DNA from 2 places in the Arthrobacter sp. NPDC057259 genome. Region 2 is predicted to be linked to the other one. Evidence: riboswitches for the same ligand, from Rfam matches in the RefSeq annotation. Region 2 holds a riboswitch; the other holds the start of a gene.
The links. Region 2 has a riboswitch for thiamine pyrophosphate ahead of thiO (glycine oxidase ThiO). Riboswitches for the same ligand answer to the same signal wherever they lie in the genome.

Region 1 (5,245 bases), on a different contig from region 2:
GTTCGGCGGCGGAACCGCGGCGGGCGGCGGCGTCCGTGTAGCGGATCGCCTGCCGGGTTGACTCGGCGAAGGCCTCGTCCGCGTAGGTCCGCAGCCAGGCCGCGTAGGGGTGGCCTTCGTCCGCGCCCGCGGCGAGGTACTGTGCGTGCAGCGCGGCGCCCACCTCGGCGTAGAGCCAGAAGCAGGGCACCGCCGCGGCCACGAGGACCCCGTAACTGCCGGCCAGGGACGCAGCGTGCAGGTGGTCCACGTAGGACTTGGTGACCGGTCCCTGCCGCGGGGTGCCGGCGCGCCCGGCGAGCCAGCTGCGGTGCAGTTCCGACTCAACCTCAAGGCACTGGGCGGCCGACCGTGACCAGAACAGTTGCTCCGCCTCCGTCGGGGCAAGCGCCGCGGCGCGGGACAGCACCCGGGAGTAGCCGTTGAGGTAGAGCGCGTCCTGGCCGAGGTAGTAGGCGAACTCGTGTTCCGGCAGGGTCCCGTCCGCCAGGCCCCGGATGAAGTCCAGGGCGTAGATCTCCGACAGGCCCTCCGCGGCGAGGGGCTCGAGGCCGGTGGCGAAGTCGCCGGGTTCCTTAAGGTGTTCCGTGGAGTGTTCCGCGCCGGCCCCGGGCGCCGGTTCCGCCGGCTGGGCAAGGTGGTGGAAGTGGTGGACGGGTCCGTTGCCGGTGCCGACGTCGAGCCGTCCGGCTTCGCGCAGCGCCCCGAGCAGCCAGGGCTTGACGCGTCGCAGCGCGGCCTCCCAGTCCCCGCCGGCGGCGTAGGCCGTGGCGAGGGCCGAGGACAGCGAGCACCCGGTTCCGTGGCTGTTGCGGGTGTCGACCCGCTCCCCCGGCACCACCACGGTCTCGCTGCCGGGCAGTCCCGCGCTGTTGACCAGCGCGTCCGGGCACCCGCCGTCGGCGTCCTCCTCGAGATGGCCGCCCTTGACCAGGACCGTGGTTCCGGCCAGCGCGGAGAGGCGCTTGCCCTGCTCCAGCGCCCCCGCCCAGCCGGCGGCGACCGGTTCATCCAGCAGGAGGGCGAGTTCGGCCAGGTTCGGGGTCACCAGGTCGGCGAGCGGCAGCAGGGTGTGGAGGGCCGCGACGGCCGATTCCTGCAGCAGCGGGTCGCCGCTGGTGGCGACCATGACGGGGTCCAGGACGACGACGGCGGGCCGGGTGCGTTCCAGCCACTCACGCACCGCGTCGATGACGCCGGCGTCGCCGAGCATGCCGATCTTGACGGCGTCGATGGTGATGTCCTCGGCGATGGCGTCCAGCTGCTCGGTCAGGAAGGCGGCGGGGGGCACGTGCACGGACCGGACGCCGCGGGTGTTCTGCGCGGTCAGCGCGGTGATGGCGGCCATGCCGTAGCCGCCCATGGCCGCGATGCTCTTCAGGTCCGCCTGGATCCCGGCGCCGCCGGAGGGGTCGGACCCGGCGATGGCCAGGACCCGGGGAACCGGGGCCCGTCCGGTGGCGTCGTGGGCCATGCCGGCCGACGCCTCGGGTCCGGCGTCGGCCCTGGATGCAGGGAACACCGTCTGCAGGAAACTGGCGCCGGCCGCGGGCGTGGTTGAAGGTGCCGCGGGTGCTGCCGCGGGTTGGGTCAAAGACAAGAGACATCCCTTCGCCGGTGCTAACCGGACAGGTTCAACGGGTGTGGATCTCAGCCGGTCCGATGCGCGGCACCCCGTGTCGCGTTCCAGCGTAGCGCCCCGTCCCGGGTTCGCCCGCCCGTCCCGTTCGATCCTCCGGCCAGCCTTCCTCCTTAACCGGCTCGCGGGTACCGCCCGGAGCCGACGCTTCGAAACGTCGAGTCCGGGAGATACCCGCGAGTGGTACGGAGCGGTACCGGGTGGTGCGGCGGCGGAGCGGTTTAGAGCTCCGAGGCCGGTACGCCGACGCCGAGGATGATCGGGCCCCCGTTGTCCTTGACGACCGGCTTGACCGTTTCCGGTGCCTTGGCCTCGTGGACGGAGCCCTGGCCGGACGGGGCGGAGGCCTGCCGGCGCTGCTCGACGGCGGTCTCGTTGGCTGCCCCCTGGGCACGGCTGGCACTACGGTGCCGCCGCGGACGGCGCTGGCCGGTGGCCGGTTCCGCTGCCGCCGGAGTGCGGGTGGCGACGGGGGCCGCCGTCGGTGCGGCCGTCTTCGGAGCCTCCTGCTGGCGGGTTTCCTGTTTCGGAGCCTGCTGCGGGGCGGGTTCCCTGCGGTTTTCCGGTTCGGCCGCGCGGTTGCGGGCGTTCGGCGGCTGGATCCGGGCCGTGCGGGCACGTCCCCGGCCACGGGTGGCCCGGGACTGGTCGGCGGACCGTCCGGCGGCCGGAGCCTCGGCGGGTGCTTCAGCCTCCGGGGCGGGGGCTTCCACGGACCGTGCTTCCACGGACGGCGCTTCCACGGACGGGACGGCCTCGCGGACCGCGGACTCCGTGGTCCCGGACTGGCGGTTCCGCGAGTCCGAGTCGCCCAGGTTGGCGAACGCCTCGGTCAGCAGGTCCAGGGTCAGGGCCGGCTGCGGCGCCTGCTCGGCGTGCTCGACGAAGGGCAGGGCCACCTGCTCGCCGCCGAACGTCAGCACGGCGGCGGGACGACCTGCTGCTTCCTCGGTGGAGGCCAGCTCGACGGCGGCGTCCAGCGCCGCCTGCCGGGTCTCGGCGTCGGGCGCTGCGCTGGCGTCGCCGTCGTGCAGGTGGGCCGCGTGGGCGGCCGCCGCGATATTCGCCAGCGCTGCACGGGTGGCCTCGGCCTTGGCGTGCCGCTCGGCCTCGGTGGGCTCGTGGTGCCCGGCCGCCGGCACCTGCTGCTGCTGGCCCTCGGTGCCCTGGCCGCCCTTGCCGCGGCGGCGCTTGCGCTCGTTGCGGGCGGCGGGCTGCTGCTCGGTGCGCGGAACATGGTGTTCCGCGGCGACGGTGTTGGCGCGGCGGTGCTCGACCGGTTCGTCGTGCGTGACGACGCCCCGGCCGGCGCAGGCCTCGCACTGCTCGCCGAAGACTTCCAGCAGGCCGGTGCCCATCCGCTTGCGGGTCATCTGCACGAGGCCGAGCGAGGTAACCTCGGCCACCTGGTGCTTGGTCCGGTCCCGGCCCAGGCACTCCACCATGCGGCGCAGAACGAGGTCGCGGTTGGATTCGAGCACCATGTCGATGAAGTCGATGACGATAATGCCGCCGATGTCGCGCAGGCGCAGCTGGCGGACGACTTCCTCGGCCGCTTCGAGGTTGTTCTTGGTGACGGTTTCCTCGAGGTTGCCGCCGCTGCCGGTGAACTTGCCGGTGTTGACGTCCACCACGGTCATTGCCTCGGTGCGGTCAATCACGAGGGAGCCGCCGGACGGCAGGAAGACCTTGCGTTCCAGAGCCTTGTGGATCTGCTCGTCGATGCGCCAGGCGGAGAAGATGTCCGTGTCCTTGGTCCACTTCTCGAGCCTGCCCACCAGGTCCGGTGCCACGTAGGTGACGTAGGCCTCGATGGTGTCCCAGGCCTCCTCACCGGAGACGATCAGCTTGGAGAAGTCCTCGTTGAACACGTCGCGGACCACCTTGATGGTCAGGTCCGGTTCGCCGTAGAGGAGCTCCGGGGCGAGGATCTTGGTGGACGTGGCCTGGCTTTCGATGCCCTCCCACTGGGCGCGGAGCCGGTTGATGTCATGCGTCAGCTCCTCTTCCGAGGCTCCCTCGGCCGCGGTGCGGACGATCACGCCGGCGTCTTCCGGCAGGCGGTCCTTGAGGATGCGCTTGAGCCGGTTGCGTTCGACGTCGGGCAGCTTGCGGGAGATGCCCGTCATGGAACCGCCGGGCACGTACACGAGGTACCGGCCGGGCAGCGAGATCTGGCTGGTGAGGCGGGCGCCCTTGTGGCCCACCGGGTCCTTGGTCACCTGGACCAGGACGGAGTCGCCGGACTTGAGCGCGTTCTCGATCCGGCGCTGCTTGCCCTCGAGGTTGACGGCGTCCCAGTTGACCTCGCCGGCATACAGCACGGCGTTGCGGCCGCGTCCGATGTCGACGAAGGCCGCCTCCATAGAGGGCAGCACGTTCTGGACGCGGCCCAGGTAGACGTTGCCGATCAGGGAGTCCTGCTGGGTCTTGGACACGAAGTGCTCGGCCAGGACGCCGTCTTCGAGGACACCGATCTGGATTCTGTCGTCGCGCTGGCGAACGATCATCTGCCGGTCCACGGATTCGCGGCGCGCCAGGAACTCCGCTTCGGTGATGACGGTGCGGCGGCGGCCGGTGTCGCGGGACTCGCGGCGGCGCTGCTTCTTCGCCTCCAGCCGGGTGGAGCCCTTGACCGAGGTGACGCGGTTGCTGACCGGTGCTTCGCTGACGGTGCGCGGCGCGCGGACCCGGGTGACGGTGTTGGGCGGGTCGTCGTCGCTGCCGCCGGTCAGTTCGAGGTCCTGGTCACCGCGACGGCGGCGACGGCGGCGGCGGGACGTCACGCCGTCCTCCAGTGCGGCCTCGCGGCCCTCCTCGGCGTCCTCGTCGCCGGGCTCGGCGTCGGTGTCGGCCTCGGAGACCCGGCTGCGGCCACGGCGGCCGCGGCTGCGGCGACGGCGGCGGTTGCCCTGCTCGTCGTCTTCCTCGTCTTCGTCGGTGTCTGTGTCCTCGGCAGCTGCCGCGGCAGGGGCGGGACGGACGACAGCGGTGAGGTCCGGGGCCTGGAAGAGCATGGAGGTGACGGCGCCGGGGGCGGAAGGGGCGAGGAACAACGACGGCGTTTCGGTTTCCTGGGCCTCCTCGGCGGGGGCCTCCGTTGCCGGGGCCTGCTCGGCGGGGGTTTCGGTGGCGGCGGCGGGAGCGTCCGGGGCGGCAACGGCAGCATCAGCCGTGGGCGCGTCGTCGGTGGCGCCGGCCTCCGGGGCGGTTTCCGCGGGCACCTCGGCGGGGGCAGCCTTGGCGCGGCTGGCCCGGCGGCGGACCGGCTTGCGCGGGACATCGGCCTCAGCCTCGGCATCGGCGGGAACGTCGGCGGGGGCCACGGCCTCGGAAACGGTCAGGAGGGCGGGGGCTTCGTCCGCGGCGTCAGCCTCGGGTGCTGCGGCTGCCTTCGGGGCGGCCTGGCGGCGGGTGCGGGTCCGGCGCGCCGGGGCCTTCTCCGCTGCGGGTTCCTCCGCGGCATCGGCCGGGACGCTGTTGTCTGCATTGGCAGCGTCTGCTTCGGCGCCTGCGGCGGGAGCCGCGGCGTCGGCGGTTTCATCGGCCGGTGCGGCCGCTTCGGCCTTGGGAGCCGCTTTCTTTCGGGTGCGCGGTGCCCGTTTA
Region 2 (5,245 bases):
ACAGCCACCTCTCCACCCTCACCGCGCTGCTGCTGGGGGCCTTGAACTCCACGACCGACAACGACGAACGCGTCCAAGCGGTCATGCGGGCCTACTTCCGGTTCATCGCCCACGACGACCAGGCGCACCGGCTGGTGTTCGAGTCCGACCTGGTGAACGACGCCGACGTCGCCCGCCGGCTTGAGACTTTCAACAAGACGTTCGCCGACGCGATCGCCAAGGTCATCGCCGAGGACACCAAACTCCCGCTGCTGGAGGCCCAGCTGCTGGGCCGCGGCCTGTCCGGCATGGCCCAGGTCAGCGCCCGGTACTGGCTGGAAACGGACGGCAACCTGGACCTCGATGTGGCCAGCGACCTGATCTACCGTTTAGCTTGGCGCGGAATCAGCCGCTTCCCGAAAGAGTCCTAGACTACAAATAGAAAACCCCCTTTAGGGGAACGTGAACACTTTGATTGGCTGGGAGGCCTTGCTGTGGAAGTAAAGATCGGCATTCAGAACATCGGCCGCGAAATCGCCCTGGAGTCCGGCCAGGACGCCGACGCCGTGGCGGCGCTGGTCAGCGAGGCCATCGCCAAGGGCACCGAGCTGCGCCTCACCGATGAGAAGGGCCGCCAGGTAATCGTGCCGGCCGGCGTCCTCGGCTATGTCGAGATCGGCGCCGAAGAGGTCCGCCGCGTCGGCTTCGGCGCCCTCTAGGTCCCGCTGTGCTCTCCCTCATCGTGGTGGCGATGGTGGCCGTTGCCGCCGGCTTCGTCGTCTGGGCCAATGACAAGCGGCATGCCAAGTACGGCATCGCCGTACCCGCCGGTGTCGCCCTCACGGTGGGGATGCTCAGCTGGATCATCTTCCAGGCCGCGGGCCTCGGCTATCAGCCGGGCCTGACCTGGATCCCGTGGATCCTGCCGCTGCTGCTCGCCGCGGCCGCCGCGGTTGCCGCCGTCGTGCTCCTGGGCCGGTCCCGCACCGCCCAGGACACGGAGCGGCTGAACGCCATCCTGCGCTCCTAGCCCCCTACAGCGCCTGCTGCAGCACCCAGCGGTTGCCGTCCGGATCGCTGAGGTGGGCGAATAGGACGCCGCCCATGTCCTCGATTTCGCTGACCTCCGCCCCGCGGCCCACCAGCTCGGCGCGCGTCGCGGCCAGGTCCGGGGTCACCAGTTGCAGCCCCTCGAGGCTGCCGGGCTTCATCCCGGTCATTCCCGTCCCGATCACGATCGACGCCGCGGAGCCGGGCGGGGTCAGCTGGACCACCCGCATCCCCGGGATGTGTTCGACGTCGTGGTCCAGCACGAACCCCAGCCGCTCGGAATAGAACTCCTTGGCCGCGTCGACGTCGGCCACCGGAACCTGGATCACTTCTAGGCGCATCTGCATGCGCCCAGGCTACCCCGCTCCCCCGGCGGGTAGGCGCAGTCCCTGGCCGCGGTCCCTAGAGGAACTCGGCGCGGCCTTCCATGCCGGAGGATGCCAGCGCGTGCTCGCGGCGCGGGATGCGGCCGGCCAGCCGGGCCAGGCGGCCCGCGGCGACGGCGTGTTTGAACGCCTCCCCCATCAGCACCGGGTTCTGGGCCCTGGTCACCGCGGTGGCCAGCAGCACGGCATCGCAGCCCAGCTCCATGGCCAGCGCCGCGTCCGAGGCCGTGCCGATGCCGGCGTCGAGGACCACGGGTACCGAGGCCCGGGAGGCGATCAGTTCGATGTTGTGCGGGTTCAGGATGCCCAGGCCCGTGCCGATGGGCGCGCCCAGCGGCATGACGGCCGTGGCGCCGAGGTGCTCCAGGCGCAGCGCCAGGACCGGGTCGTCGTTTGTGTAGGCGAAGACCTTGAACCCGCGCGCCACCAGCTGCTCGGTGGCGTCGGCCAGTTCCAGGGCGTCCGGGAGCAGGGTCTGTTCGTCGGCGATCACTTCGAGCTTCACCCAGCCCGTCTCCAGCGCCTCGCGGGCCAGTTCGGCGGTGAGCACCGCGTCGCGGGCGGTGAAGCACCCTGCGGTATTGGGCAACACCCGGATGTTGCGGTCGGCCAGCAGTTGGAACAGCGATCCGCTCTCTGCCGGGGAGTAGCGGCGCATCGCCACGGTGGTCAGTTCCGTGCCGGAGGCTTCCAGTGCGGCGCCGAGGCCGTCGAGGCTGGGTGCGCCGCCGGTGCCCATAATCAGCCGGGAGCCCAGCTCCACGCCGTCGAAGGTCACCGGGTCGCGGTGCGCCGTGGCCTTCACGGCGGGCTCCTGCGCGGTGTCTGCTTCGTTCATGCCGTTCATCCTCCCTGTACCGCGGTGACGAGTTCGACGTCGTCGCCCTCGATGAGTTCTGTTGCGTGCCACCGGCTGCGGGGCACGACCTCGGCGTTGCGCGCGACGGCGACGCCGAGTTTGCGTCCGTCCGTGGCCTGGCCGTTGTCCGCCAGGGGCCGGCCGGTGACGCCGCTGACGAGGGCGCCGACCGTGGCGTTGTCCGGGAGCGCGTGCGGCTTCCCGTTGAGGGTGATGTTCATGCGGTTGTCCTGTGGGTCGCGGGGTGGAGAGCATTGGTAGGGCTGTGCGCCTGGCTGGTCGACTGGTTGTGCTCAGCGTCGGTGCGTGGGCGGTCGAAGCGGTCCGGGAGGAACCCGTCCCAGCGCGGGTCCGGGGTGCCGTCCAGCAGCTCCCGGCAGATGGCCGCGGCCGCCGGGGTCAGCAGCACACCGTGCCGGAAGAAGCCGGTGGCGATCACCAGGCCCGGAACGTGGCCGCCGCCGGCGGCACGGACCCGTCCCAGCAGCGGGGCGTTGTCCGGGGTGCCGGGGCGTGCCCTGGCCGTGGCCTCGACGAGTTCCAGCTCGGCGACGGCCGGGACCAGCTGCTGGGCATCGCGCAGCAGCTGGTAGACCCCTCCGGCGGAGACGGCCAGGTCCCCGGCCTGGTCCTCGCGCTGGGTGGCGCCAACCACCACGGTTCCGTCTCCGCGCGGAACGATGTAGACCGGGACACCCCGGACCAGCCCGCGCACGGTGGAACTCAGCAATGGACGCAGGCGTTCGGGCACCCGGAGCCGGAGGATGTCGCCGTGGACCGGCCGCAGCGGCAGGGTGAGCCCGGCCGGGAGGTCCTGCAGGGCGGCGGCGCCCAGGCCGTTGGCCACGATGGTCTCGGCCGACCGGATCTCCTCTCCCCCGCTGAGCCGCACGCCGGCGATCCGGCCGTCCGCCTCGATTAGGCCCGCGGCGCGGTGCGGGACGGCCCGGAATCCGGTGTCGGCTGCCAGCAGGGCTCTGATCCGGGTGATCAGGCGGCGCGGGTCCACCTGGTGGTCGGCGGGGATCTCGAAGGCGCAGGAGATCGCCGGGCTGAGCAACGGTTCGCGGCGGCGGGCCTCCCGCACGGTGAGGGGTTCGACGGACAGTCCGGAGGCCACCTGGAGGGCGCGCAGGTCCGCGAGCGCCTGCCGGTCCGCGGCGTCGGCGCCCACGGCGAGGGTCGGCGTCGTGAGGTAGCCGGTGCCGGCTCCCCCGTCGCCGCCGTCGGCGAGGCTGCCGGCGAAGGCGGGCCAGAGCCTGGAGGACTCCAGCATCAGGGGCAGCAGTCCCTCCTCCTGGTAGTGGAGTTCGCTGACGGGTGCCAGCATCCCGGCGGCGGCCCAGCTGGCGCCGTCCCCGGGGGCGTCGTCGATCAGCGCCACGGTGCGTCCGGAGCGCCGGAGTTCCCAGGCGATGCCGTGGCCGATCACGCCCCCGCCGATCACGACGGCGTCGAGGGGGCCGTCAGGCCGAGCACCGCGGCCGTCAGGCTGGGCACCGGGGCCGTGCGGCCGGGCCTTAGGGCTGGGGGTGGTGTTCATGGGTTCCTTCCCTACGCCGGTACTAGCCGGATCAGGTCAAGCGGTCGGCTCTGACGCCCTCTCAGCCCTGCGCCGTCGACGGCGTGCGGGGCTCCCGCGGTATGCGCCCAGTTTAGAGGAACTACGCTTGGGGCATGAGCCAGGATGTCCACAGCACCGCCCGTTTGTACCTCTGCACCGATGCCCGCAAGGACCGCGGAGACTTTGAAGCCTTTGTCGATGCCGCGTTTACCGGGGGCGTGGACATCATCCAGCTCCGGGACAAGACCATCGAAGCCGCGGAGGAACTGGAGCTGCTGGAGGTCCTGCACACGGTCGCGGCGCGCCACGGCCGGCTCTGGGCCGTCAACGACCGCGCCGACCTGGCCTCGCTGGCCGGTGCCCCGGTGTTCCACATCGGGCAGAAGGACATTCCGTTCGGAGCGGCCCGGGACTTCCTCGGCAAGGACACCGTGATCGGCCTGTCCACCCACACCTCGGAGCAGGTCGACGCCGCCATCGCCGCCGCGCCGGGCCGGAGCGGGCTGGACTACTTCTGCGTGGGCCCGGTCTGGGCGACACCCACCAAGCCCGGCCGGGCCGCCGTCGGCCTGGACCTGGTCCGCTACGCCGCCGACGCGATCGAGCGCGCCGAGGCCGCGGGCGACGGCGGCAAGGTAGCCGGCGTCGTGCCGTGGTTCGCGATCGGCGGCATCGACCTGACAAATGTGGAGCAGGTCCTCGACGCCGGGGCCCGGCGGATCGTGGTGGTCCGGGCGATCACCGAGGCGGACGACCCCGCCGCTGCGGCGCAGGCCCTGCTCGCCGCCCTCGACGCCCGGGCTTAGTCGCGGCCGTGCGTAAGCGCGGCCGGTCGCCTCGGCCTCACCGGCCGCGGGCCCTCTACCCGGCCAGGCCCAGCAGGGTCATCCGGCGGGAGTGCGCCGTGGCCAGCGAAGTCAGCAGCGCCCGGACCGGATCCGTGCCCGCAGGGACGCCGTTGCCCGTTGCCCCGTTGCCCGCTGCTTCCGAACCCTGGACGGCCAGGAAGGCGTGGTCGGCCGCGACCCGCTGCGCCTGGGTCAGCGCCTCGCCGAGAAGCCGCCGTGCCCACAGCGCCAGCCGGGAGGCCAGCCGGGGATCGTCGGCCAGGGCCTGCTTGAGCCGTTCACGCAGCACCCCGGTGGCCTCTTCGGAGGCCTGGACCTGCTCCACGAGGGCCGCGGTGGCGGGATCCAGCCGCGGAATCAGGGAACGGTAGAAGTCGGCGGAGACGGTGTCGATGACATACGCCTTCATCAGCGACTCGAACCAGTCGGCCGGCCGCGTCCGCTCATGGAAGTGGTCAACCGAGCGCTGGAACGGCACCATGGCGCCCTCCACGTCCTCGCCCATGTCCCGCAGCCGGGCGCACACGAGTTCGTAGTGCTCGAACTCCCGCACCGCCAG

Region 1: another riboswitch for thiamine pyrophosphate. It lies ahead of ACFUCU_RS01525 (bifunctional hydroxymethylpyrimidine kinase/phosphomethylpyrimidine kinase); the one in region 2 lies ahead of thiO (glycine oxidase ThiO).

Annotation. Positions count from the first base shown of each region.
Region 1 is NZ_JBHUYA010000001.1:322,749-327,993, reverse strand. Features, by position in the region: gene ACFUCU_RS01525 (bifunctional hydroxymethylpyrimidine kinase/phosphomethylpyrimidine kinase) at 1-1,474, opposite strand, end outside; TPP riboswitch at 1,590-1,687, opposite strand; gene ACFUCU_RS01520 (Rne/Rng family ribonuclease) at 1,861-5,245, opposite strand, start outside.
Region 2 is NZ_JBHUYA010000004.1:218,903-224,147, reverse strand. Features, by position in the region: gene ACFUCU_RS08835 (TetR/AcrR family transcriptional regulator) at 1-410, shown strand, start outside; gene ACFUCU_RS08830 (DUF3107 domain-containing protein) at 474-698, shown strand; gene ACFUCU_RS08825 (hypothetical protein) at 707-1,009, shown strand; gene ACFUCU_RS08820 (VOC family protein) at 1,014-1,376, opposite strand; gene ACFUCU_RS08815 (thiazole synthase) at 1,432-2,253, opposite strand; gene thiS (sulfur carrier protein ThiS) at 2,259-2,495, opposite strand; gene thiO (glycine oxidase ThiO) at 2,492-3,817, opposite strand; TPP riboswitch at 3,808-3,925, opposite strand; gene thiE (thiamine phosphate synthase) at 3,952-4,644, shown strand; gene ACFUCU_RS08795 (ferritin-like fold-containing protein) at 4,700-5,245, opposite strand, start outside.